3 regions of the Bradyrhizobium sp. LA2.1 genome follow, and region 3 is predicted to be linked to each of the others. Evidence: predicted binding sites of a transcription regulator. Region 3 holds the regulator's gene; each other region holds the start of a gene.
What was found. The regulator PhoB, encoded in region 3, activates phosphate uptake and scavenging genes when phosphate is short. The targets are predictions, from matches to a motif close to TGTCATNNANCTGTCAT.
Positions count from the first base shown of each region.

Region 1: ABIB95_RS04450 (DUF47 domain-containing protein) is a predicted target of PhoB. The motif match lies at 2,989-3,005, and genes of this name have one in related genera.
Region 2: ABIB95_RS06885 (inorganic phosphate transporter) is a predicted target of PhoB. The motif match lies at 1,528-1,544, and genes of this name have one in related genera.

Region 1 covers NZ_JBEPQI010000002.1:317,497-324,522, reverse strand. The annotation lists gene ABIB95_RS04465 (peptide chain release factor 3) at 1-813, opposite strand, end outside; gene sugE (quaternary ammonium compound efflux SMR transporter SugE) at 972-1,286, shown strand; gene ABIB95_RS04455 (inorganic phosphate transporter) at 1,279-2,286, opposite strand; gene ABIB95_RS04450 (DUF47 domain-containing protein) at 2,302-2,946, opposite strand; gene ABIB95_RS04445 (branched-chain amino acid ABC transporter permease) at 3,103-4,071, opposite strand; gene ABIB95_RS04440 (branched-chain amino acid ABC transporter permease) at 4,073-4,936, opposite strand; gene ABIB95_RS04435 (ABC transporter substrate-binding protein) at 5,009-6,229, opposite strand; gene ABIB95_RS04430 (ABC transporter ATP-binding protein) at 6,278-7,024, opposite strand; gene ABIB95_RS04425 (ABC transporter ATP-binding protein) at 7,017-7,026, opposite strand, start outside.
Region 2 covers NZ_JBEPQI010000003.1:297,214-304,239, forward strand. The annotation lists gene ABIB95_RS06885 (inorganic phosphate transporter) at 1-1,479, opposite strand, end outside; gene ABIB95_RS06890 (UdgX family uracil-DNA binding protein) at 1,587-3,029, opposite strand; gene ABIB95_RS06895 (putative DNA modification/repair radical SAM protein) at 3,029-4,264, opposite strand; gene ABIB95_RS06900 (ImuA family protein) at 4,428-5,210, shown strand; gene ABIB95_RS06905 (Y-family DNA polymerase) at 5,113-6,699, shown strand; gene ABIB95_RS06910 (error-prone DNA polymerase) at 6,696-7,026, shown strand, end outside.
Region 3 covers NZ_JBEPQI010000006.1:262,115-269,140, forward strand. The annotation lists gene pstC (phosphate ABC transporter permease subunit PstC) at 92-1,081, shown strand; gene pstA (phosphate ABC transporter permease PstA) at 1,083-1,928, shown strand; gene pstB (phosphate ABC transporter ATP-binding protein PstB) at 1,925-2,746, shown strand; gene phoU (phosphate signaling complex protein PhoU) at 2,758-3,474, shown strand; gene phoB (phosphate regulon transcriptional regulator PhoB) at 3,490-4,197, shown strand; gene ABIB95_RS13890 (GcrA family cell cycle regulator) at 4,434-4,946, opposite strand; gene ABIB95_RS13895 (aspartate aminotransferase family protein) at 5,403-6,611, shown strand; gene argF (ornithine carbamoyltransferase) at 6,611-7,026, shown strand, end outside.

The DNA.
Region 1 (7,026 bases), on a different contig from region 3:
GACGCCGAAATTGCGCAGCGCGCTGCCGAAATAGACCGGCGTCAGATGGCCCTCGCGAAACGCGGCGAGTTCGAACGGTTTCGAAGCCTCGGTGACGAGCTCGAGCTCGTCCTTCACCGCGGAGACGTCGAGATTGGCGTTGAGCTTGGCCAGTTCCGCAATCTCGATCTGCTGGGCCGCGCCGGTCTTGGCGCCGCCGCCTTCGAGCAGGCGCACGCCGCCATTGGCGACGTCATAGGTGCCGAGGAAATCGCGGCCGCGGCCGACCGGCCAGGTCATCGGCGTGGTGTCGAGCGCCAGCGTCTTCTCGATCTCGTCGAGCAGCTCGAACACGTCGCGGCTCTCGCGGTCCATCTTGTTGATGAAGGTGATGATCGGGATATCCCGAAGGCGACAGACCTCGAACAGCTTTCGGGTGCGCGCCTCGATGCCCTTGGCGGCGTCGATCACCATGACAGCGGAGTCGACGGCCGTGAGCGTACGGTAGGTGTCCTCCGAAAAGTCCTCATGGCCCGGTGTGTCCAGCAGGTTGAACACGAGCCCCTCGAACTCGAAGGTCATGACCGAGGTCACGACCGAGATGCCGCGCTCGCGCTCGATCTTCATCCAGTCCGAACGGGTGTTGCGCCGCTCGCCCTTGGCCTTGACCTGGCCGGCGAGATTGATGGCGCCGCCGAACAGCAGCAGTTTCTCGGTCAGCGTGGTTTTGCCCGCGTCCGGGTGGGAGATGATCGCGAAGGTGCGCCGCCGCGCCACCTCGGTGGCAAGCGGGGAACGGGCCGGCGAGTCGGCTGATATGGCGATGTCGGACATGGCGGGAGCGTTTGGCAGGGAAAATGGGCCTGATCAAGCCTCATGTGGTGATTGCGGAGCCCTACGGCCAGCCCCATATCCGCTCCCGGGGAGGACGGCCTCCCCCCTCATCAGCATATCCGCCGCGGGGACGACCCTGCCTTGAATGGAGGGTCGTCATGGCCTGGAGCATCCTGTTCGTCGCCGGTCTTCTCGAGATTACCTGGGCGATCGGCCTGAAATACACCGAGGGTTTTACCAAGCTTGTTCCGTCCGTCATCACGCTCGCGGCGATGGCCGGCAGCGTCATCCTGCTCGGACTTGCTCTTAAATCACTGCCCGTTGGAACCGCCTATGCGGTCTGGACCGGCATCGGCGCGGTCGGTACCGCCGCGCTTGGCATCATCCTGTTCGGCGAGCCGGCCACCGCGTTCCGCCTCGCCAGCATTGGGCTGATCGTCGCCGGCATCGCCGGGCTGAAATTCGTCACCTGACGAAAATCTGGACCGCCCACCAGGTCAGCGCCGCGACAATGGCCGAGGCCGGGATCGTGATCACCCAGGCATAGACGATCGAGCTCGCGACGTTCCAACGCACCGCCGAGACGCGGCGGGCCGCGCCGACGCCGACGATCGCGCCGGTAATGGTGTGGGTGGTCGAGACGGGAACGCCGAGGAAGGTCGCCATGAACAGGGTCGCGGCGCCGCCGGTTTCGGCGCAAAAGCCCTGCATCGGCGTCAGCTTGGTGATGCGCAGGCCCATGGTGCGGACGATGCGCCAACCGCCCATCAGCGTGCCCAGCGCCATCGCGGCCTGGCAGGACAGCACCACCCAGAACGGTACCGAGAATTCACCGCCGAGATGCCCTTGCGAATAGAGCAGCACGGCGATGATGCCCATGGTCTTCTGGGCGTCATTGCCGCCATGGCCGAGCGAATAGAGCGAGGCGGAAGCGAATTGCAGGATGCGGAAGGCGCGGTCGACCGCGAACGGCGTCGAGCGCACCGAGAGCCAGGACACGATCGCGACCAGCATCATCGCGAGCAGGAAGCCGACCAGCGGCGACAGCACGATCGCCAGCACCGCCTTGGACAGGCCGCTCCACACCGCCGCCGAGATCCCCGCCTTGGCCATGCCGCCGCCGACGAGACCGCCGATCAGCGCATGCGAGGAGGAGGACGGGATGCCGAGCCCCCAGGTCACCAGGTTCCAGACGATCGCGCCGACGAGCGCCGCGAAAATCACCTGGGCGTCGACGACCGCGGGATCGATGATGCCGGTGCCGATGGTCTGGGCAACATGCAGCCCGAACACCATGAAGGCGATGAAATTGAAGAACGCGGCCCAGAGCACCGCGAATTGCGGCCGCAGCACGCGGGTGGACACGATGGTCGCGATCGAATTGGCGGCGTCGTGCAGGCCGTTCAGGAAGTCGAACAGCAGCGCGACGGCGATCAAGCCGACGAGGACAGGAAGTCCGAGCGCAGCATCCACGGCGCGACCCCTGCCCTAAACTTGCTCGATGACGATGCTGTTGATCTCGTTCGCGACGTCGTCGAAACGATCGGCGACTTTTTCGAGGTGGTCGTAGATCTCGACGCCGACGATGAAATCCATCGCGCTGCCATCACGGTGCTTGAGGAACAGCTCCTTCAGCCCGATGTCATGGAGATCGTCGACCCGGCCCTCCAGCTTGCCCAGCTCTTCCGTGATCGCGGTCAGCATCGCGACGTTCGGGCCGATCGACTGCATCAGCGGCAACGCACGCCCCACGAGATTGGCGCATTCGATCAGCAGTCCGCCAATCTCCCGCATCGGCGGCTCGAAGGTGCGGACCTCGAACAGCATCACGGCCTTGGCCGTCTGCTGCATCTGGTCGATGGCGTCGTCCATCGAGGTGATCAGGTTCTTGATGTCGCCGCGGTCGAAGGGGGTGATGAAGGTGCGGCGCACCGCCGTCAGCACCTCACGGGTGATGTTGTCGGCGTCGTTCTCGAACTGGTTGACACGCTGGCAGTAGACCGGCGTCTCCTCGCCCCCGTTGAGCATGCCCTGGAGTGCGATCGAGCCCTGGATCACCGTCTGTGCATGGCGGTCGAACAGGTCGAAGAACCGTTCTTCCTTGGGCAGGAAAGCGCGAAACCATCGCATCATGGGGATAGGCTACCGGTTGGAAATGGCCCGGCCCGAACGGACCGTCATGAAACTGTCATAGACCATTTCCACCCCGCGCGCGTGTCATCTCACGCCCGCGAAGCAGGATCATCCACCGGATTCGCGCACCAATGAAATTGGTGCGATATCAACGACTTAGAGCGAGCGCCGGAAGTAATGAGCGATTTCGCCGATGACGCCGCGGCGGAAGGTGAGCACGCAGACCACGAAGATCGAGCCCTGGATCACCGTCACCCATTGGCCAAAACCCGCCAGATATTGCTGCATGGCGATGATCGCGAAGGCACCAACCACGGGGCCGAAGATGGTGCCGAGACCGCCAACCAGCGTCATCAGCACGACCTCGCCCGACATCGTCCAGTGCACGTCGGTGAGCGAGGCATTCTGCGCCACGAACACCTTCAGCGATCCGGCAAAGCCGGCCAGCGTGCCGGACAGGACGAAAGCCAGGAATTTATATTGGTCGGTCCGGTAGCCGAGCGAGATCGCGCGCGGCTCGTTCTCGCGGATCGACTTCAGCACTTCACCGAACGGCGAGTTGATGATGCGGTAGATCAGCAGGAAGCCGGCGAGGAAGCCGGCCAACACGACGTAATAAAGCACCGTCGGCTTGGAGAGATCGAGCAAGCCGAACATCCGCCCCTGCGGAATGCCCTGAATGCCGTCCTCACCATGGGTGAACGGCGCCTGGAGGTAGATGAAGTACAGGAGCTGCGACAGCGCCAGCGTGATCATCGAGAAATAGATGCCCTGGCGGCGGATCGAGATATAGCCGGTGATGAGCGACAGCCCGAACGCCGCGACGATTCCAACGAGGATGCCGAGCTCCGGCGGCAACGCCCACACTTTCAGCGCGTGCGCGCTGCAATAGCCGGCGGTGCCCATGAACATTGCGTGGCCGAACGACAACAGGCCGCCATAGCCGATCAGCAGGTTGAAGGCGCAGGCAAGCAGCGCAAAGCACAGCGCCTGCATCACGAAGAACGGATAGACGCCCGTGAAGGGCACCGACGCCAGCAGCAGCGCCATCACCACGAACACGACCATCTCGTCACGCATCGCGCGCGGGGTTACCGGCAGCGTGTCGTCCGTCAAGGCTGTCATATCAGGCCGCCCTCCCCGTCAGTCCCGTTGGCTTCACCAAGAGCACCAGCACCATCAGCACGAACACGACGGTGTTGGAGGCCTCGGGGTAGAAATACTTGGTCAGGCCCTCGATCACACCGAGCGCAAAGCCGGTGATGATGGAGCCCATGATCGATCCCATGCCGCCGATCACGACCACCGCGAACACGACGATGATGAGGTCGGCGCCCATCAACGGCCGCACCTGGTTGATCGGCGCCGAGAGCACACCGGCGAGCGCGGCAAGGCCGACGCCGAGACCGTAGGTCAGCGTAATCATGCGCGGCACGTTGATGCCGAAAGCGCGCACCAGCGTCGGATTCTCAGTGGCAGCGCGCAGGTTAGCACCGAGCCGCGTCTTCTCGATCAGGAACCAGGTGGCGATACACACCACCAGCGAGAAGATGACGACCCAGCCGCGATAGATCGGCAGGAACATGAAGCCGAGATTCATGCCGCCCTTGAGCTGGTCCGGAATGGCATAAGGCAGACCGGAGGAGCCGAAATAGTTCTGGAACACGCCCTGCACGATCAGCGCGATGCCAAAGGTCAGGAGCAGGCCGTAGAGGTGGTCGAGCCCGGTCAGCCATTGCAGCATGGTCCGCTCCAGGATCATGCCGAAGATGCCGACGATAACAGGCGCGATCAGCAGCGCCCACCAGTAGTTGATGCCGCCGAGGCTCAGCAGGAAATAGGCAACGAACGCGCCCATCATGTAGAGCGCGCCGTGGGCGAAATTGATGATGTTGAGCATGCCGAAGATCACGGCAAGCCCGAGACTGAGCAGCGCGTAGAACGAGCCGTTGATCAATCCCACCAGTAGCTGAGCGTAAAGAGCCTGCATCGATCCCGCACCCGGTCCCTTCGGCGTTGCCTGAGAGTCGCCCGCAGGCCTGATGGCCTGCGGGCGGTTATCTTACTTCTTCAAGAGCGCGCACTTGCTCTCGGACAGCGGCGTGAATGCCTGGTCGCCCGGCACGGAGCCGACCAGCTTGTAGAAGTCCCACGGCCCCTTGGACTCCGAGGGCTTCTTCACCTCGAACAGGTAGGCGCTGTGGATGGTGCGGCCGTTCGGCTGGATCTCACCCTTGCCGAACAGGTCGTCCTCCGTCGGCAAGGACTTCATCTTCTCGACGACCTTGACGCCGTCATGGGGATTGCCGCCGAGCGCTTCCAGTGTCTTGAGATAATGACGCACGCCCGCATAGACGCCGGCCTGCACCATGGTGGGCGGGGCATTGTTCTTCATCTTGTCGGAGAAGCGCTTGGAGAACGCCCGGGTCTGGTCGTTCATGTCCCAGTAGAAGGTCTCGGTGAAGTTGAGGCCCTGCGCGGTCTCGAGACCGATTGCCTTGACGTCGGTCAGGAACAGCAGCAACGCCGCGAGCTTCTGGCCACCCTTGACGATGCCGAACTCGGCCGCCTGCTTGATCGAGTTGGTGGTGTCGCCGCCGGCATTGGCAAGGCCGATGATCTTGGCCTTGGACGCCTGCGCCTGCAGCAGGAATGACGAGAAGTCGGGCGTGTTGAGCGGATGCTTGACGCCGCCGACGACCTTGCCGCCGTTGGCGGTGACCACGGCCGTGGTATCGCGCTCGAGCGCCGCACCGAAGGCGTAGTCCGCGGTCAGGAAGAACCAGCTGTCGCCACCGGCCTTCACCAGAGCCTGACCCGTGGTGTGGGCCAGCATGTAGGTGTCGTAGGTCCAGTGCACCGTATTGGGCGAGCACTGCGCGTTGGTGAGGTCCGAGGTCGCGGCGCCCGAGTTGATGTAGACGCCATTCTTTTCCTTGATGACGTTGTTGACGGCGAGCGCCACGCCGGAGTTCGGCACGTCGACGATGATGTCGACCTTGTCGACGTCGAACCATTGCCGCGCGATCGCGGTGCCGATGTCGGGCTTGTTCTGGTGATCGCCGGAGATGATGTCGATCTTCCAGCCCTTCGCCGCAAGGCCGGAATCTTCGACGGCCATCTGGGCGGCGAGCGTCGAGCCGGGACCGCCGAGGTCGGCGTAGAGGCCGGACTGATCGGACAGCGCGCCGATCTTGACGGTCTTGTCCTGCGCAAAGGCTACGCCAGCCGTGGTGACGGCCAACGCCGTGCCGAGCAGAAACGACGCAATCGACTTTTTCATGCTACTTCCCTCGTGAATTTTCTCGTGGCCGTTTGACGCTTGGCCGTCTCAGACGCCGAGATAGGTGTGGAGCTTGTCCATGTTGGCGGCAAGCTCCGAATTGGAAAATCCGTCAATGATCTTGCCGTGCTCGACCACGTAATAGCGGTCGGCGACGGTGGATGCGAACCGGAAGTTCTGCTCGACCAGGAGGATGGTAAAACCCTCCTTCTTGAGCCGTGCAATGGTGTGGCCGATCTGCTGGATAATGACAGGCGCAAGACCTTCGGTCGGCTCGTCCAGCATCAGGAAGCTCGCGCCGGTGCGCAGGATGCGCGCGATCGCGAGCATCTGCTGCTCACCGCCGGAGAGCTTGGTGCCCTGGCTGTTGAGACGTTCCTTCAGATTCGGAAACAGATCGAAGATCTGCTCGAGTGGCAATCCGCCCGGGCGAACCACCGGCGGTAGCAACAAATTCTCCCGCACATCGAGACTGGAGAAAATGCCGCGTTCCTCCGGGCAGAACGCGATGCCCATCCGCGCGATCTTGTCGGAGGTCGCGCGGATGATGTCCTGGTTGTTGAACTTCACCGAGCCGGTCCGCTTGCCGATGATGCCCATGATCGACTTCAGCGTGGTCGTCTTGCCGGCGCCGTTGCGGCCGAGCAGCGTGACCACCTCGCCCGCGTTCACGTCGAAATTGATCCCGTGCAGGATGTGGGACTCGCCATACCATGCTTCCAGGTTGCGGACCTGGAGGATGTTGCCGCCGGTTGCGGCTTTTGCGGGAGCGTCCGCGGTTGCAGTCTCACGCATGA
Region 2 (7,026 bases), on a different contig from region 3:
CAGCACGTGGGTGGTCGAGACCGGCAGGCCGAACACGTCGGCGGCGCCGATCGTGGCGGCGGCGACCAGCTCGGCGGAGGCGCCCTGTGCGTAGGTGAGATGGGTCTTGCCGATCTTCTCACCGACGGTGACAACGATGCGCTTCCAGCCGACCATGGTGCCGAGGCCGAGCGCGATGGCGACGGCGACCTTCACCCAGGTCGGGATGAACTTCGTGGCGCTATCGAGGCCGCCCTTGTAGGCGTTCAAGGTCGCGACCTCTTCCTTGTTGAGGTCGTTTTCCTTGTCCTTCATCAGGAAGCGGATCGCTTCCGAGGTCAGGTACATGTCGTTACGGGTGTTGCCGACCACTTCCGCCGGCACCTTGTTGAGCGAGCCGTACTTCGCGACCTGGTCGCCGACATCCTTCACCAGCACCGACAGCGAGGGGTAGGTGCCTTCGCTGATGTGGTGCGAGGTGATGTACTGCGTCACCGCAGGACGGGGATCGCCGATGATCGAGTGACCGGCGCCCTTGGCCGCGATCACCTTGGAGGCGGCCTCCGAGACCTTCTGGAACTGGGCGACCTGGCTCTCCGGCAGCGCGCGGTTGAGCGCGTAAGCGGTCGGCACGGTGCCGATCAGGATCAGCATGATCAGGCCCATGCCCTTCTGGCCGTCGTTCGAGCCGTGGGCGAAGCTGACGCCGGTGCAGGTTGCGATCAGCAGGCCGCGGATCCAGAGCGGCGGCGCCTTGTTGCCTTCGGGCGCGGCATAGAGCGCAGGGTTGCGCACGATGAACTTGAGCAGCAGCAGCAGCACGGCGGCGCAGATGAAACCGAACAGCGGCGACAGCAGCAGCGCGTAGCCGATCTCGGTGGCCTTGCTCCAGTCGACGCCCGAGGTGCCGTCGCGGCCGCGCATGACGGCATTGGCGATGCCGACGCCGATGATCGAGCCGATCAGCGTGTGGGAGGAGGAGGCGGGCAGGCCGAAATACCAGGTACCGAGGTTCCAGATGATCGCGGCGATCAAGAGTGCGAACACCATGGCGAAGCCGGCGCTGGAGCCGACCTGGAGGATCAGCTCGACCGGCAGCAGCGAGACGATGCCGAACGCGACCGCGCCGGAGGACAGCAGCACGCCGAGGAAGTTGAAGAAGCCCGACCACATCACCGCGAATTCAGCCGGCAGCGAATGGGTGTAGATCACGGTCGCCACCGCGTTGGCGGTGTCGTGGAAGCCGTTGACGAATTCGAAGCCGAGCGCGATCAGCAGCGCGACGAACAGGAGGATGTAGGGCAGGAAGGTCGTCACCTTCGTGCCGGTCGCGTTGACGTCGACATAGATGCTGTAGGCAACGAAGAGCAGGCCTGCGGCAAGGATGCCGAAGAACAGGATCATCGTGAGCGGGTTAAAACCCTTGTCGAGATTGGGCCTGGAAGCCGGCTGGACAGGCGTCGGATCGCCTACCGCACGGTCGAATGCAACATCTGTCATTTTTGGACGCCCCTTAACTAATTTGAAGGGCTATTGTCCGCGATGGATTTGAAGGCTGGATGACAACTGCGTCGTAAAGTCGCTTTCCCTCCAGTATTTGCCAGTATTTAGGCGGCGCGTGCGGCTTTCTTCTGCAAGCCGGCGGCAATCTTCAGGTCTTCGACAAAGCGCTGATATTCCAGTACTTTGGCTTCCGGATCGGGCAGTCGCAGCAGATAGGACGGGTGCACCGTCACGAGCGCCTTGCGGCCGTCGGGCAGGTCTATGAGCCGGCCGCGGGTCTTGCCGATCGGGATGATCTTGCCGAACACGCTCTGCGCGGCGGTGGCGCCCATCGCCACGATGAGCTCGGGCTGGATTGCCGAAACTTCCCGCTCGTACCATTGCCGGCATGCCCGGATCTCCGGCGTCGCCGGCTTCTGGTGCAGACGGATCTTTCCGCGCGGCACGAATTTGAAGTGCTTGACCGCGTTGGTGACGTAGACCTTGTTGCGGTCGACGCCGGCTTCCTGAAGCGCACGGTCGAGCATCTGGCCGGCCGGGCCGACGAAGGGGTGGCCGGCGAGGTCTTCCTTGTCGCCGGGCTGCTCGCCGACCAGCATGATGGTCGCGTCTTTCGGGCCCTCGCCGAACACGGTCTGCGTCGCGTCCTTGTAGAGCGGGCAGGCGCGGCAATGGGCCGCCTCCTCGCGGAGCGCTTCGAGATCGTCGGCAGCCAGCTTGCGTGGCATCGGAGCCTCCGGCCGCCTCTGAGGCTTGTGCGGATCGGTTGCAGCATTGGCGATCATGGCGCCGGTCATGCGCTCGGCATCCTCGATCAAGGGCTTAATGATCGACGCCTCGGGCAGGTTCCTCCAGTATTTCTTCGGCATCTCCGTCTGCATTGCCTTCACCTTCAGCCGCGCCGGATTGAAGATGCTGGCGTAGTAGCGCCGCCAGGTTTCCTCGAGCCGGTCTTCGCCGGGTGCTTCGTTCTTGCTCACGCCCGACGTGAACGAGAGCGCGTGGCCATCCCAATGCGCACACAGATCGGGTGTCAGGATCGACCAGGGCATGTCGGCGAAGCGCTTGGCGAAGAACGGTGCGGCGAGCTCGACGATGTAATGCTCCGGCTCGAACCAGGCGACGTAATGCGCCGCGCGTTCGCGGCCGATCTCGCGGAATCGCACGAAGGCATGCATCTTGTGCTCGTCGCGATGAACCGCTCGTGCCATCGCCGTGACTTGCGCGACATCGGGATCGGTCGCGACCTCGATGAGATCGTGATTGTCCTTCAAGCGCCAGAGCAGGCGATAGAGGATCGCAAAGCGCTCGCCGTCGCGATGCAGGATCGCGGCCTTGGCGAGATCGACGAATTTTGCCGAGACATTGAAGGTGCCGTCGTTCACCTCAAGTATCGGAGACGGCGCGGGCGGTGCGAACAGCTCGGCTTCGCCGCCTTGCACGGTCCAGGTGACATCGGTTGGCGGCACATGATGAAGCACGAGGCTGCGTGCGGCTTTGCGCCAGCCGTCGAAATCGGTTTGATTGTCGAGGGTGATGTACTGCATCAGAAGCCAAACCCCAATTGTGTTGCCTTCGGCTTGAACCGTTCGATCAGCCGCGCCTCGTCGAGGCGATGCGGCGCGGGGCGGTGATCGCTGAGGACGATGAACGGCAGCGCCTTGTTGCGGGGCACGTGCAGCCGCGCGAGATCGGAGAGGCGGATCGTGGTGGTGCGCCGTGTCGCGATGATGCGCTCGACCGCCTTGGTGCCGAAGCCGGGCACGCGCAACAGCTCCTCGCGGCTGGCGCGGTTGACGTCGAGCGGGAAGCGGTCGCGATGGCGCAGCGCCCAGGCGAGCTTCGGATCGATGTCGAGCGGCAGCATCGCGCTGTCGTCAACGATCTCCGCAACGTCGAAACCGTAGAACCGCATCAGCCAGTCGGCCTGGTAAAGCCGGTGCTCGCGCAGCAGGGGCGGCGCGCGCAGGGGCAGCGCGCGGCTCGCATCGGGGATCGGGCTGAAGGCGGAGTAGTAGACGCGCCTCAGCCTGTAGGAGCCGTAGAGATTGGCGCTGGTGTGCAGGATGGTGTGATCGTTGGCACTGTCGGCGCCGACGATCATCTGCGTGCTTTGCCCGGCCGGTGCAAAACGCTGCGGCCTGGCCTTCGTCTTCGCGCTGCGGCCTTCCTCGGCCTCGTCGAGCTTCAGCCGCAGCCGGCCCATGGTGCGGCGGATCGCGCGCACATCCTTTTCCGGTGCGAATTGCTGCAGGCTCGTCTCCTCGGGCATTTCGATGTTGATGGAGAGACGGTCGGCATATTTGCCGGCTTCCGCGATCAGCGCGTCGTCGGCCTCGGGAATGGTCTTGAGATGGATGTAGCCGCGAAAGTGATGCTCCTCGCGCAGTTTGCGCGCGACGCTGATCACCTGCTCCATGGTGTAGTTGGGGCTGCGGATGATGCCGGAGGAGAGAAACAGGCCCTCGATGTAATTGCGCCGGTAGAAGTCGAGCGTGAGCTTGACCACTTCGTCGATGGTGAAGCGGGCACGCGGCACGTTGGATGAGGCGCGGTTGACGCAATAAAGGCAGTCGTAATTGCAGGCGTTGGTCAGGAGCACTTTGAGCAGCGAGATGCAGCGTCCGTCCGGCGCGTAGGAATGGCAGATGCCCATGCCCGGCGCGGTCGAGCCCATGCCCTTGCCATCGCTGGAATCCCGCTTCTCGGTGCCGCTGGAGGCGCACGACGCGTCGTATTTGGCGGCATCAGCCAGAATCTCCAGCTTGCGTTGTACGTCCATCGTGGAATCCCTTTGATTCAGCTTACGAATCCGGATGAGCACCAATTCGATTGACTCCCCGGCCGCTGTTAGCTTTATATTAGAACATATCATGAACAAATGAGCCAGCCGCAGGTTCTTATTTTTGAGAACCTCGGCAATCACCTCTGAAGGAGCGGCGTATATGAGCGGCGCACGGATGAACGCGCTTGCGACCTTGCGCGGCCAGATCGAGCGCATCGAGACGGCGGAGGTCGTGCATCAGCACGATCGCGTCGCGCTCGGCCACGGCGAGGTCGACAGCGCGCTGAAGGGCGGACTCGCGCGCGCGGTGATCCACGAGGTGTTTTGCGAGGGCCGGCAGGGAACCGCCGCGACGGGTTTTGTCATGGGGCTTGCGGGGCGTGTCTCGCGGCGCCGGCCGCTGCTGTGGGTGCGGCAGGATTTTTCGGAACTCGAGACCGGCGCGCTGTCGATGAGCGGGCTTGCCGAGATCGGTCTCGATCCGCGCCGCGTGGTGATGGTGCGCGCCGCCGATGTCGAGAGCGCGCTGCGGACCTCGGCCGATGCGCTCGCCTGCGACGCGCTTGGCGCCGTCGTGCTCGAGCTCTGGGGTGAGACGCGACAATTCGATCTCGTGGCGAGCCGCAAGCTGACGCTGGCCGCGCAATCGTCCGGTGTCACCGGCCTGATGTTGCGGATGGCCGCGCAGCCGCTGCCCTCGACCGCGGAGACGCGATGGATGCTGCGCGCGGCGCATTCGCCGCCGGGCCCGGCATGGAGTGCCTGGGGCGCGCCGCGCTTCGATGCCGAGCTCTTGCGCAATCGTCATGGCCCGTGCGGCCGGTGGATCATGGAATGGAAATGTGATGAGTGCCAGTTCTCTGAACCGTCGGCGTATCCTCAGCCTGTGGCTGCCACGCCTGCCCATCGATCGGATTCAGCGGTTCTTCGGCGCGCTGGGTAAGGCCAATGATCCGAGCATCGTTGTCATCAAGGACAACAATGCGCTGGTGATCCATGCGCTCAATGAAGCCGCCGAGCGCCTCGGCTTGTATATCGGCCAGCCCCTGGCCAATGCGCGGGCGATGTGTCCGGACTTGAAAGTGTTCGACGCCGATGTCGTGGCCGATGCGAAGACGCTCAGCGACGTCGCAGACTGGTGCGACCGCTTCACGCCGCTGGTGGCGCTCGATCCGCCGCACGGGCTGTTTCTGGACATCACCGGCTGCGCGCATCTGTTCGGCGGCGAGGCTGCGTTGTTGCAGACCTTCGTCCGCGCGCTCGCCCGTCAGGGTTTTGCCGCCAGCGCGGCGATCGCCGGCACCTCGGTCTGTGCGCGCACGCTGACGCGGCAGGCCTCCGGCACCATCGTTGCCGATGGCGGGGAGGCGGCGGCGATCAGCCGGCTGCCGGTGTCCGCGCTCGGTGCGGGCGAGGCCATCACCACTGGTCTGCGCCGCGCCGGCCTGAAAACCATCGGCGATGTCGCCTCGCGCGAGCCGCATGAGATCACGGCGCGGTTCGGCGCGCGGTTTTCGACGCTGCTCGCGCATGCGCAGGGGCATGGCGATGCCCCGATCAATCCGCGCAAACCGTTGCCGGATTACATCGTGGAGAAGCGCTTTGCCGAACCGATCGCCACCGACACCATGATCGCGATGACGCTGTCGCGGCTCGCCGACACGCTGATCGCGTCCATGGAGAAGCAGGGCAAGGGCGCGCGGCGCCTGGAAGCCGCCTTCTTTCGCACCGACGGCGTGGTGCGCGCGATCATGGTCGAGACCGGGCGGCCGGTCACGCAAAGCAAAGTCATCGACCGGCTGTTTCGCGAACGCCTCGATGCGCTCGCCGATCCGCTGGATCCCGGCTTTGGTTTCGACATGGTGCGGCTGTCGGCGAGCCGCACCGAGATCGTGGTGCAGGAGCAGCGCGATCTCGACGCCCATGTCCACGACAATGACGAGCTCGCCGCGCTGATCGACCGCATCGCCGCGCGCATCGGCGGAAAGCGCGTCGTCGTGCATTTGCCTGAGGATACCCATATCCCCGAATGTGCGGTGCTGGCCGCGCCTGCCCAGCACCATCTCGCCGTGGCCATGCAGGCCGAATGGCCGGCGCGCGCCGAGAGCGAGCCGCCGCTGCGCCCCTTAAGGCTGTTCGACAGACCGGAGCCGATCAAGGTGCCGTTCGCGACCGTGCCGGACGGCCCGCCGCATCAGTTCACCTGGCGACGCGCGCTGCATGCGGTGGTGCGAGTGGAAGGGCCCGAGCGTATCGCGATGGAATGGTGGCGGCAGGACGGCAAGCAATTGACGCGGGATTATTTCCGCATCGAGGATGCCGAAGGCCTGCGCTTCTGGATCTTTCGCGACGGTCTTTACGAAGGAGAGGTGTTCGACGACGAAGGCAAACCCATTCCTCCCAACTGGTATGTGCACGGCCTCTTCGCATGACTACGCCCGCTTATGCCGAGATCGGCATCACCACCAATTTCTCCTTCCTGCGCGGCGGCTCGGATCCGCGCGCCTATGTGCATCAGGCGAGCATCCTCGGCATTCCCGTGATCGGCATTGCCGACCACAACACGCTCGCCGGCGTAGTGCGCGCCTACAAGGAGCTCGACAATGACAAGGTGCTGTACAAGCCGAAATTGCTGATCGGCGCGCGCATCGTCTTCATCGACGGCACGCCCGACATTTTTGTCTATCCGCGCGACCGCGCCGCCTATGGCCGGCTGTGCCAGCTCCTCACCAGGGGCAAGCGCGGCGACGACATCACGC
Region 3 (7,026 bases):
TCGGCCTCGCGCCGCATCCGGAGCGCAAGACCAACAACAAGACCGACAACAAGCGTATATCAAACGGGCACAGGGGATCGGCGTGGCAGAGATGGCCGTTCAGAGCGATGTAATCGACGACGCCGGACCGTATGACCGCGCCAAGGCCTTGGGCGCCTTCAAGCTCGGCGACCTCACCTTCTACTGGATCACGCGGCTGTCCGCGATCTCGGTGCTGCTCATCCTCGGCGGCATCATCATCTCGCTGATCGTCGGCGCGTTCCCGGCGATGAAGGAATACGGCTTCGCCTTCCTGTGGACGCAGCGCTGGGCGCCGTCGGCAGATCCGCCCGTGCTCGGCGCGCTCGGCCCGATCTACGGCACGCTCATCACCTCCTTCATCGCGATGGCGATCGCCATTCCGGTCGGTCTCGGCATTGCGATCTTTCTGACCGAGCTCTGCCCGCAATGGGCGCGCCGCCCGATCGGCATGGCGATCGAGCTGCTCGCCGGCATTCCCTCGATCATCTACGGCATGTGGGGCTTCTTCGTGCTCGGCCCGTTCCTGGCCAACACGTTCCAGCCCTTCATGATCAAGATCTTCGACGGCGTCCCCGTGCTGGGCGCGATCTTCGCAGGCCCGCCGTCCTATCTCAGCCTGTTCAACGCGGCGCTGATCCTCGCCATCATGGTGCTGCCCTTCATCACCTCGATCTCGGTCGACGTGTTCAAGACGGTGCCGCCGGTGCTCAAGGAAGCCGCCTACGGCGTCGGCTGCACCACCTGGGAAGTCGTGCGCAGCGTGGTGATCCCCTACACCCGCGTCGGCGTCATCGGCGGTGTCATGCTGGCGCTCGGCCGCGCGCTCGGCGAGACCATGGCGGTGACCTTCATCATCGGCAACTCGTTCCGCATCTCGTCGTCGATCTTCGCCCCGGGCACCACGATCTCGGCGGCGATCGCATCGGAGTTCGCCGAGAGCGACGGCCTGCACCAGTCCGGCCTGATCCTGCTCGGCCTGCTGCTGTTCGTGCTGACATTCTTCGTGCTCGCGGCTGCACGGTTGATGCTGATGCGTCTTGAAAAGAAGGCGGGGAAGTAACATGAACCCGATCTACGCACGCCGCCGCCGCATGGACATCGTCATCCGTGTGCTCTGCCTGGCTGCCGCTGCCTTCGGCGTCACATGGCTCGCGCTGATTCTGATGACGCTGCTCTACAACGGCATTGCCGGCCTGAACCTGGAGCTCTTCGTTGCGGACACGCCGCCTCCGGGCTCGACCGAGGGCGGCCTGCGCAACGCCATCGTGGGTTCGATCATCATGACCGTGCTCGGCGTCGGCATCGGCGCGCCGCTCGGTCTGTTCGCCGGCACCTATCTCGCCGAGTACGGCCGCAACGACCGCCTGACCTCGGTGATCCGCTTCATCAACGACATCCTGCTCTCGGCGCCCTCGATCATCATCGGCCTGTTCATCTATGGTGCGGTGGTGGTGCCGATGCGCGGCTTCTCGGCGATTGCCGGCTGCCTCGCGCTTGCGGTGATCGTCATCCCGGTGGTGCTGCGCACGACCGAGGACATGCTGCTGCTGGTGCCGAACGCACTGCGTGAGGCGGCCTCGGCGCTCGGCCTGCCGCGCTCGCTGGTGATCAAGCGCATCGCCTATCGCGCGGCGCGCTCGGGCCTCATCACCGGCGTGATGCTGGCCACCGCCCGCGTCGCCGGCGAGACCGCGCCGCTGCTCTTCACCGCGCTGTCGAACCAGTTCTTCAGCCTGGGTCTGAACAAGACGATGGCGAACTTGCCGGTCACCATCAACAATTTCGTGCAGAGCCCCTACGCCTACTGGAAGCAGCTCGCCTGGAGCGGCGCGCTGCTCATCACCCTGACCGTTCTTGCCCTGAATATTGGCGCGCGCATTCTGAGCGCCGAGAGGACCGCAAAATGAGTGATCTTTCCGTATCGATGAGCGCGGCCGGTGGTTTGCCCCAAGCGCCGGTGCTGCCCGAAGCTCCGGCCAAGGTGACGGTGCGCAACCTCAATTTCTATTACGGCGAGCACCACGCGCTGAAGAACATCAATCTGGCGCTCGGTACCAACCGCGTCACGGCGTTCATCGGCCCGTCGGGCTGCGGCAAGTCGACCCTGCTGCGCATCTTCAATCGGATGTACGACCTCTATCCGGGCCAGCGCGTCACCGGTCAGCTCATGCTCGACCAGACCAACGTCCTCGACCCCAAGCTGGACCTCAATCTGCTGCGCGCCCGCGTCGGCATGGTGTTCCAGAAGCCGACGCCGTTCCCGATGACGATCTACGAGAACATCGCCTTCGGCATCCGCCTTTACGAGAAGATCTCGAAGTCCGAGATGGACGACCGCGTCGAGAAGGCGCTGCGCGGCGGCGCGCTGTGGAACGAGGTCAAGGACAAGCTCAACGCCTCCGGCCTGTCGCTCTCCGGCGGCCAGCAGCAGCGCCTCTGCATCGCCCGCACGGTCGCGGTGCGGCCCGAGGTGATCTTGTTCGACGAGCCCTGCTCGGCGCTCGACCCGATCTCGACCGCCAAGGTCGAGGAGCTGATCCAGGAACTGTCCGAGAACTACACGATCGCGATCGTCACCCACAACATGCAGCAGGCGGCGCGCGTCTCCGACAAGACCGCCTTCATGTATCTCGGCGAGCTGATCGAGTTCGACGACACCAGCAAGATCTTCACGTCGCCGACCGACCGGCGCACGCAGGATTACATCACCGGCCGGTTCGGCTGAGGAGACGGAACATGGGTTCTGAACATACCGCAAAGGCCTTCGACACCGACCTCCAGGAGCTCACGCGCCTGGTCGCCGAGATGGGCGGCATCGCCGAGCGCATGATCGTCGATTCCGTCGACGCGCTGATCCGCCGCGACGTCGCGCTCGGCCAGCGCGTGGTCACCATCGACACCGAGCTCGACGCGCTCCAGAAGAAGATCGAGGAGCGCGCCGTTCTCACCATCGCGCGCCGCCAGCCGATGGCGGTGGATCTGCGCGAGATCGTCGGCGCCATGCGCGTCGCCACCGATCTCGAGCGGATCGGCGACCTCGCCAAGAACATGGGCAAGCGCGTCGCGGCGCTGGAGACGGATTTCCATCCGCTCAAGCTGTTCCGCGGCCTGGAGCACATGACCGATCTCGTGCAGCAGCAGGTCAAGTCGGTGCTGGACGCCTATGCCGCGCACGATCTGCCGGCGGCGATGGCGGTGTGGAAGGGCGACGAGGAAGTCGACGCCATCTGCACCTCGCTGTTCCGCGAGCTCCTCACCTACATGATGGAGGATCCGCGCAACATCTCGTTCTGCATCCACCTGATGTTCTGCGCCAAGAACATCGAGCGCATCGGTGACCACGCCACCAACATCGCCGAGACCGTGTTCTACATGATCGAGGGCCAGGCGATCACCGACAAGCGGCCGAAGGGCGACATGACGACTTTCGCCACGACGGTCCCGAACACTTAAGGAGCGACGAACACCATGGGCGCACGCATTATGGTGGTTGAGGACGAGGAAGCTCTCACCGAGCTTCTCCGCTACAACCTCGAAGGCGACGGCTATGACGTCGAGACGGTGATGCGCGGCGACGATGCCGACACCCGCCTCAAGGAGCATATCCCCGATTTGATCGTGCTCGACTGGATGCTGCCGGGCCTCTCCGGCATCGAGCTGTGCCGGCGGCTGCGCACCCGGCCCGAGACCAAGCAGCTCCCGATCATCATGCTCACCGCGCGCGGCGAGGAGAGCGAGCGGGTGCGGGGCCTTGCGACCGGCGCCGACGACTACATCGTCAAGCCGTTCTCGGTGCCGGAGCTGCTGGCACGCGTGAAGGGCCTGCTCAGGCGCGCCAGCCCGGAGCGGCTCGCCACCGTGCTCGCCTATGGCGACATCGAGCTCGACCGCGACAAGCGCCGCGTGGCGCGCTCGGGCCGGCCGATCGATCTCGGTCCGACCGAATATCGCCTGCTGGAGTTCTTCCTGGAGCATCCCGGCCGCGTGTTCTCGCGCGAGCAGCTGCTCGACAGCGTCTGGGGCCGTGACATCTACATCGACGAGCGCACCGTCGACGTCCATATCGGCCGCCTGCGCAAGCTGCTCAATCTCGGCCGCGAGCAGGACCCGATCCGCACCGTCCGCGGCGCGGGCTACGCACTGGACGATCGCTTTGCGAAGGCGGAGCAGGCGTAAGCTCGGTGAGCTGCGGCCATCTCTCGGTGTCGTCCCGGACAAGCGTAAGCGCGGGTCCAGGACGCCCACCGCGAGTGATTATTGTGCGAAAAGGTAACTCCGAGTCCCCGTAGCCACATCTTGCGGTGGTTAGGGGGTCCGGATCAGCGCGCGCTTGAGGCGCGCTTGTCCGGGACGACATCGGATTTGCTGAGCCGTCATCGTGTGACGGCTCCTTGTCTGAGCTCAGAACGACTTCAGCGCGGACCCGGCTTCGCCGGCGCGCGCCGGCGCTCGGCCGCGGGCTGATACGCCACGCGCGAGTGCTGGGCGCAGTAGGGCAGGCCGGAGAGCGCCTTGCCGCCGCAGAAGAAGAAATCCGGGCTCGAGGGATCGCCGACCGGCCAGTGGCAGGTCGCCTCGTTCAGCTCCAGCAGCGACAGCCGCTGGCTCATCGGCACGACGTTGTCGTAGGTGACCGGTTCGGCCTCGACCTCGACTTCGAAGGCCTGCGCCAGCGCGGTGTTGCCGCGTGCGATCGGGCGTGTCACCCGCATCATGTGCTGCGCCGGACGCGCCTTGCGCGGCCGCGGCGCTGCCGATGAAGGGCTCTTGGCGCGGCCCGACAGGCCGAGCCGGTGCACTTTGCCGATTACGGCATTGCGGGTCACATTGCCGAGTTCAGCGGCGATCTGGCTGGCCGAAAGTCCGGCCTCCCAGAGCTTTTTCAGCTGCTCGACGCGATCATCCGACCAGGTCAAAACGGTCATTGCACCCTTTCCTTCGCCGGCGCCTGCCATCCTGGCGGCCGCACGGCGAATGCCTAAGCTTCGAAAAACCCGTGCCGCCAGAATCCCTTAAGGCTCGCCGGGCGCACCAGATGCGCCCGAACGCTTACGCCGGTACATGAGGACTTAGAGGATCAGAACTGCTGCACGAGATGTCGTATCTGACAAGCCAAACGCTACAATATGGCGTGACTCACGCGCAAGAGTCCGCCGACTCGCTTCCACATGTTCCGTGGCGGAAATACGCAAAATCGCCACCGCAAGACTACGGATTTTGCGTTTCGCGAGGCTTTCCGGGCGGCATTGACACCGGTTTCACCAGGCATAAGATAGTCACACGTGCCGCCCTTAAAAGGCGGCACGTTTCGTTTTCCGGGCCGGTCAATGGTGCGTTGCGCAATGCACGCTCACACCGTCCGCAACATTCAAGTGATCGTCATGACTAACAGCGCAGCGCCGCATTTGCTCCCCGTTTTCGCCAGGTCCGACCTCGGTTTCGAGCGCGGTGAAGGCTGCTGGCTGATTGCGACCAATGGCGATCGCTATCTCGATTTCACCTCGGGCGTGGCGGTGAATGCGCTCGGCCATGCTCATCCTGCGTTGGTCAAGGCGTTGCAGGAGCAGGCCACCAAACTCTGGCATATGTCGAACCTGTTCCAGAGCCCGGACGGCGAGAAGCTCGCCGCGCGTCTGTGCAACGAAAGCTTCGCGGACTTCGTGTTCTTCTGCAATTCCGGCGCCGAAGCGCTGGAAGGTGTGATCAAGCTCGTCCGCCATCATCACTTCTCCAAGGGTCATCCGGAACGTTACCGCATCATCACCTTCGAAGGCGCCTTCCACGGCCGCACGCTGGCAACGCTCGCCGCGACCGGTTCGGCAAAATATCTCGAAGGGTTTGGCCCGCCGATGGACGGCTTCGACCAGGTCCCGCATGGCGATGTCGAAGCCGTCAAGAAGGCGATCGGTCCGCAGACCGCCGGCATCCTGATCGAGCCGATCCAGGGCGAGGGCGGCGTGCGTTCGGCAACGCCCGCCTTCCTGAGGGCGTTGCGCCAGCTCTGCGATGAGAAGGGCCTGCTGCTCGCGTTCGACGAGGTGCAGACCGGCATGGGCCGCACCGGCGATCTGTTCGCGCATCGCCGCACCGGCGTCACGCCTGACGTGATGTCGCTGGCCAAAGCGCTCGGTGGCGGCTTCCCGATCGGCGCGGTGCTGGCGACCGCGGACGCGGCTGCCGGCATGGGGCCCGGCTCGCACGGTTCGACCTTCGGCGGCAATCCGCTCGCGATCTCGGCTGCCAACGCTGTGCTCGACGTCATGCTCAAGCCCGGCTTCTTCGACCACGTGCAGAAGATGTCGCTGCTGCTCAAGCAGAAGCTCGCCTCCGTGATCGATCGTTATCCTGACATCGTCAGCGAAGTGCGCGGCGAAGGCCTTCTGATCGGCATCAAGGCCGTGGTGCCGTCAGGCGATCTCGGAGCGGCATTGCGCAACGAAAAACTGCTCACGGTCGGCGCCGGCGACAATGTCGTGCGCTTCCTGCCGCCTTTGATCGTCACCGAAGCCGAGATCGAGGACAGCGTCGGGCGGCTCGAGCGCGCCTGCGCCGCGATCTCGTCCAGTCAGACCAAGCGGGCGGCGAGCTGATGAGCAAGTCCCCGAAGCACTTTCTGGATATCAACGAGCTCCCGTTGTCGGAGCTCAAGAGCATGCTCGCGGCCTCCTCCGCCATGAAGGCGAAGCAGAAAGCGCACCAGCCGGTGAAGCCGCTGGAAGGCAAGACGCTGGCGATGATCTTCGAGCGTCCCTCCACGCGCACCCGCGTCTCGTTCGACGTCGCCATGCGCCAGCTCGGCGGCGAGCCCATCATGCTGACCGGCGCCGAGATGCAGCTCGGCCGCGGCGAGACCATCGCCGACACCGCGCGCGTGCTGTCGCGCTATGTCGACGCCATCATGATCCGTATCCTCAATCACGAGGCCCTGCTGGAGCTGGCGGAATATGCGACGGTGCCCGTCATCAACGGCCTGACACGGCGCTCGCACCCTTGCCAGGTGATGGC